DNA from 2 places in the Exiguobacterium sp. s183 genome. Region 2 is predicted to be linked to the other one. Evidence: riboswitches for the same ligand, from Rfam matches in the RefSeq annotation. Region 2 holds a riboswitch; the other holds the start of a gene.
The links. A riboswitch is a leader RNA that binds a small molecule or an ion and turns the genes downstream of it on or off. The one in region 2 is predicted to bind S-adenosylmethionine.
Positions count from the first base shown of each region.

Region 1: another riboswitch for S-adenosylmethionine. It lies ahead of KNP62_RS02930 (aminotransferase class I/II-fold pyridoxal phosphate-dependent enzyme); the one in region 2 lies ahead of mtnK (S-methyl-5-thioribose kinase).

Region 1 covers NZ_JACSKN010000001.1:559,405-562,536, forward strand. The annotation lists gene KNP62_RS02920 (MDR family MFS transporter) at 1-235, opposite strand, end outside; gene KNP62_RS02925 (AI-2E family transporter) at 505-1,605, opposite strand; SAM riboswitch class I at 1,764-1,863, shown strand; gene KNP62_RS02930 (aminotransferase class I/II-fold pyridoxal phosphate-dependent enzyme) at 1,942-3,117, shown strand; gene KNP62_RS02935 (iron-containing alcohol dehydrogenase) at 3,114-3,132, shown strand, end outside.
Region 2 covers NZ_JACSKN010000002.1:415,009-418,140, forward strand. The annotation lists gene mtnA (S-methyl-5-thioribose-1-phosphate isomerase) at 1-185, opposite strand, end outside; gene mtnK (S-methyl-5-thioribose kinase) at 182-1,333, opposite strand; SAM riboswitch class I at 1,416-1,518, opposite strand; SAM riboswitch class I at 1,724-1,825, shown strand; gene KNP62_RS07585 (2,3-diketo-5-methylthiopentyl-1-phosphate enolase) at 1,895-3,049, shown strand; gene KNP62_RS07590 (2-hydroxy-3-keto-5-methylthiopentenyl-1-phosphate phosphatase) at 3,046-3,132, shown strand, end outside.

The DNA.
Region 1 (3,132 bases), on a different contig from region 2:
TCATGATTGGTTTGCGTCCGTATAGATCAGCAAGCCGTCCCCCAATCATCGAGCCGAGGAGCGCCATGATTGGTCCCGTCGCCATGATGATTCCGACTTGAAGATAGCTGTCTAACTGGTCACTATAATAAAGGACTAAGAATGGGGCAATCATGAACATCATGATTCCCGTGATCGTTTCTCCTAAGAAACGTATCCAAATGTTGCGGTCGAGTTGCTTGAGTGATTGAAACATACAGGTCACCTGCTTTATTTAATTTTAGACACAAAAGGGACGTCATATGCATGAAGGCATACGACGTCCCACGTTGTTTATGCATGCCTAGTTAGGCAGGCGTCTTAGATATGAATCAATCGAAGAGGTGCCTGCCAATCAGTATGAACTTGAATGAATGGTTTCGAAGATACTACTGACATGGGAACCTCTCCTTTCTGTTAATTGTTGTTCTTCTCTTCAACTGTATGACACATTTCATCAATGTGTCAACAAATTATTGGGAGGATTTAGAGTAATTCATTTAAATTTTTTCGATTCAAACGATAATCAATCAGTCTAGACAAGACGACTTGAATCATCGCCGTGATCGGAACGCTCACAAACATGCCGACGAGACCGAATAGACTTCCTCCGATGATAATCGATGTGATGACCCAAAACGGAGTGATTCCGACGCTGTCACCCAAAATCTTCGGCCCGAGCCATAACCCGTCAAATTGCTGCAACAAGAAGATGAACAAGAGCACCAATACGGCGGTGAACGGATCATAGAAGTAAGTGATGATAAACGCTGGGATCATCCCCAGTAGCGGACCGACGTATGGGATAAAATTGAGCACCCCGACGATGACACCAAGAAGTAACGCGTATGGCGCCCCGATGATTAAGAGTCCGATGACAGCGAGAACACCGATGATCAGACAATCGAGTGATTTACCGATGATGTATCGTTTAAAAATGTAGTCCATCTCCTGAAAGATATCGATTGTCGTCTTCGCAGTGCCCACTGGTAAGAGCGCGTAGAGAAGGCGTTTGAACATGCGAGCGAAGACTTCTTTGTCTTTTAACAGATAGATGGAGATGACAATCCCAATCAAGAAGTTGATCAATGTCATCGTGAAACTAGAGACATAACTGACAGAAGAGAGGACGGCCGTCTCGACCCATCCGGAATAACGATCCTCGAAGCGTGCAAAATCAATCGCCTGGGCGATCGTCGCATTATAGTCTTTCAAGTAATTGTTTACATCACCTAAGAACGCATCGATTTGACGGATGTAGACGGGTAACTCCTCGATGAGTGATGAAAGACTCGAGTAGATCCGCGGGAACAACGTGACGACCGAGATCGCTAAAATCCCGATAAACGTGATATAGACGATGAGCAGACCTTGATATCGCTTCAAATGGAACCGTTCTTCAATATAAGAGAGTACGGTGTTAAGTAATAAAGCGATGGCAATCCCCATGATGATTGGGGTCAGTAACTGAAACGTGTACTGCAAAACACGTGAGATGGTATCCGGTTCACTGATGACCCGCCATAAGACGAGTAAAATCAGACCGATCACACTGAGTTTCCAAATAAGTTGACGATTAAGCTCCAATGCTCTATCCCCTCATACAAATATAATTTTTCTACTCTTTTACTATGAATGTTTTTTGAAAAGGATTCAATAGATGTTCACTTTGAAAAAAATGTTTGACACCGTTGGAAATGTCTGGTTAACTTAGGGACATACAAAAATTACATAGCGAATAACACTTTCTATCAAGAGAAGCGGAGGGACTGGCCCGATGAAGCTTCAGCAACAGATTGCAAAATACTGTGCTAATTCCAGCAAGGTGACCTTGAGAGATGGGAAGGTGGTTGACTACATACGTCTGTATTGAGCACCCCTTTCCTCAGAAAGGGGTGTTTTTTCGTATCAGGAGGAAGAATCATGGCAGACAGACGTTCACAGTTATTAAAATCTTTACCGACGCAACACTTCGTCGGATTGGCAGAAGAGGTCGCAGCGGTAGAGGCAAGCGGAAAGAGCGTCATCCGACTCGGGCAAGGGACACCCGATTTACCGACACCCGCTCCAATCTGTGAGGCGCTCGAACGTGCCATCACGGACCCGACCACACACCAATACGGTCCATTTCGAGGACAGACCCGATTGAAAGAAGCGGTCGCATCATTTTACTCTCGTGAATATGGTGTCGAACTCGACCCGGAACGAGAAGTCGCCATCTTGATTGGTAGTAAATCAGGTTTGATCACACTCCCACAATGTCTTCTCGAACCAGGTGACGGGATTTTACTCCCGAACCCGGGTTATCCGGATTACATCTCTGGAGCGAGGCTCGCAGGTGCGGAAATCATCGATTTGACGTTAAAAGAGGAACACGGCTTTCTTCCGGACTATTCAACACTCGACCCGGCACACGCAAAGCTCATGTATTTGAACTACCCGAGCAATCCGACTGGGGCTGTCGCGACGCCGGCATTCTTTGAAGAGACCGTCGCGTTTGCAAAGAAGCATGATGTGATGGTCGTCCACGATTTCGCTTATGGAAGCATTGGGTTCGACGGTTATGTTCCCCCGAGCTTTCTTCAGGCAGATGGTGCGAAAGAAATTGGAATTGAAGTATACACGATGTCGAAGGCGTTCAATATGTCGGGGTGGCGTGTCGCGTTCGCGGTCGGAAATGCCGATATTATTGAAGCCATCAACACGTATCAAGATCACGTCCACGTGTCTGTCTTCTCAGCCATTCAAGAGGCAGCGATTGTGGCGTTAGAATCCCCGCGCGACTTACGTGATGACCTAGCCTCACTTTACGAAACAAGACGAAACCGATTGATTAATGGGTTACGCCGGGCGGGGTGGGAGATTGAGGCACCGAAGGGTTCGTTCTTTGTATGGGCGAAAGTACCTGAGGGGGATGCAAAATCGTTCTCGACAAAGTTACTCCACGAGGCGGGAGTCGCCGTCACACCAGGCTACTTCTTCGGAACAGAGGGAGAGCACCACATCCGTTTCGGTCTCGTATCGTCTGAACAGAAGATTGATGAAGCGGTAGAACGGATTGAGAGACTGTTTGCAGCCTATGAGGAGGTACATTTGTGATTCGTCAGGCCGTGC
Region 2 (3,132 bases):
GCAAGGACGAACGCCCCGAAGTAAGCGATGGCCGGCGCACCTCGGACTTGGAGCGACTTGATCGCCTGTTCGGCCTGTTCGAGCGTTATCACTTCGACATAGCGCTCTTCTTGCGGCAACTGTGTCTGATCTAAAATCGTCAACACCTCGGTGTCGGCATCGAAATGAATACTTTGCACACTCATACCCGCACCTCCGATAGAACCGGGATCAGCTGGTCGATGGATTGAATCTGATGACGCTGTTTGATGAGACGCGTGCCGAGTTCTAGGGCATGACGTTTCCGTTCGATACGAAGGTCGTCTGGCAATGTTTCCAAGTCAGCGACGCCCGCTAGACCGACCGTCCGACGAATCAATTCGCAGCCCGCGTAGCCGATCGCATCACTCAAAATCGATGGCAACAGTTCGTCCACGAATCCTACTGTGTTGAATGTCTCGACCGCCTGTGTGAAGCGTGTACGGAACGTTTTTTCGAACGTTTCCCAGACAGTGAGCACTTCTGTGAAGCGTTCGAACCGCTTCAACGGATGTGCATACGTCGAGAACACCAAATGGGCGATGATTTGACCGATGTCAAAACCGAATGGACCATAAAATGCAAACTCAGGATCGATGATTTTTGTTTCCTGACGCGTCGCAAAAATGCTTCCAGTATGTAAATCCCCATGTAGCAACGCTTCGTGTTTAGTCACGAACCCGACCTTCAATTTCGTCACTTCAATTTTCAAGGCGAGGTCTGACCAAAGCTGCTCCACGTCCGGACGAAGAGGCGTTTCGATTTGATTCGATTCTGCATCACGATACGGATCAGTGAAGATCAGTTTTTCTGTGATATCGCATAGCTCTGGATTGTAATACTCTTTTTCGATTTGTTTCTTGGCGAGCGGTCCTTTCGCATAGTCAGATGTCGCAAACAACGTTTCCCCGAGGAATGTACCGACGTGACGCGCCAAATTCGGATAGCTCTCTCCTTTTAGGAAACCCGTCCGGACGATTTCAAACGCTGACAAATCTTCTAAAATCGTATAGGCGAGTTCACGGTCGCTACCGAGTACATCTGGTACGAATTGTGGTACGACTTTTGAAAACTCACGGAGTGCCAGTTGTTCAATCCACGAACGGTCAAGCGTGAGCGGCCAGCTCTCTCCAACGACTTTTGCGTACGGCAACGCCTGTTTCACGATTAATGACGTTTCTCCTTGACGAATGCGAAAGACGAGATTTAAATTTCCATCTCCGATTTCCTCACATTCTGCAATCCCCTCTTCTAGTAACCCCAACTGTCGAACGTGTTCGACGACACTTTGTTCTGTAAACGCCTCATAAGCCATGATGATTTTCCCCTTTCTTGAATCTATGCATGAAAAAAGCCCCTTTCTCCGCGAGAAAGAGGCACACCCAAATTGGTTGTTCCTCTCATCTTTCAGACATATGTCTGGTGGATGTAGCACCGTGCCAAATGGTCGGTTGCTGCGGCGTCTTAGGGCCAATTCCCTCTGCCAACTCGCGATAAGAGTAAATGATGTAATTGTGTTTGACGTGTTGAGACGAATATTACGGACTAGGCACGCTAGTTGTCAATCCTCTATTTTCGGTCGACTCCCTATTTTTGACACGCATATATAGAAACATTATTTTCAAACTTTTTTTCTCAAAAAAAGGAATTGACGAGTGAGCGATTCTATGTAAAAATTCAATTAAATTTCACAACTTCACAACTATTCTTATCAAGAGCAGACGGAGGGACAAGCCCGATGATGTCGCAGCAACCGACCAGAAATGGCACGGTGCTAATTCTTGCAGCTATCGCTGAGAGATAAGAGTTCATTGTTTTCGAATGACCTCTTGCCAAGCCAAGAGGTCATTTTTGTTTGACCTGAAAGGAGGAACTTATGGGAATCATCGCTACTTATGAAATCAAACATACCGATCACGTCGAGCACGTGGCTGAAAAAATCGCACATGAGCTGACCGTCGGCACATGGACCGAATTGAACCATCTCGAGCAGCATCAACTACAGGCATTCCGCGGTGAGGTCATCGATACCTCCCAACAGGAAACGACGAGTCGCTTCTCGATTCGTTACCCGCTACATAATGTGACGCCGGACTTTTCGTCCATTCTGACGACGACATTCGGAAAGCTGTCGCTCGACCCAAGCGTCCAACTTGTCGACCTAACGCTCCCAAACGAGCTCGCATCGGACTTTCCGGGTGCCGCATTCGGAGTCGAAGGTGTCCGCGACATCCTTCGAGTATACGACCGACCGCTCGCCATGAGCATCTTCAAAGGCGTCATCGGGCGTGACCTTGATTTTTTGGCGACACAACTTCGTGACCAGTTTACAGGTGGCATCGATCTTGTGAAAGACGATGAGATTTTATATGACAATCCGCTCACCCCATCGCTCGAACGGGCTCGGATTGGAGCATCGATCATTCAAGAACACCAAGAACTAACGGGTCGTTCCGTTCTATACGCCGTCACGTTGAGCGGACCCGTTTTCACCTTACGCGACCAGGCGAAACGTTTGATTGAGGCAGGCGCGACCGCACTTTTGTTCAACGTGTATACGTACGGGCTCGACGCGTTACGGGAACTCGCTAAAGATCCCGAGATTCACGTCCCGATTTTGGCACATCCCGCTTTTGCAGGAGCGTTGACCGGATCGATTCGTCATTCCCTCCTTTTCGGGAAACTGATTCGACTCGCCGGGGCGGACTTGACGCTTTTCCCGTCACCATATGGTTCACTGTCGACACCGAAAGACGAAGCAGAACAGATTCAAACTTACGCGACAGAACCTCATTGGACGAAACCGATTCTGACGGTCCCTTCTGCCGGAATTCACCCAGGACTCGTCCCGGATTTGATTCGTGACTTCGGAACGGATGTCGTCATCAATGCCGGCGGTGGGATTCATGGGCATCCCGACGGTGCGGCTGCCGGAGCGAGGGCATTCCGCCAAGCAATTGACCAGGCAATCGGTAAGATGAGCGAGACCGATGCGTTATCGACCGCGTTGGATGCGTGGGGTACGCGATGAGTACGCACGTCATCTGTGATTTCGACGGCACCATCACGGAAGAAGATAACATCATCGCGTTGATGCGACGCTTCGCCCCACCT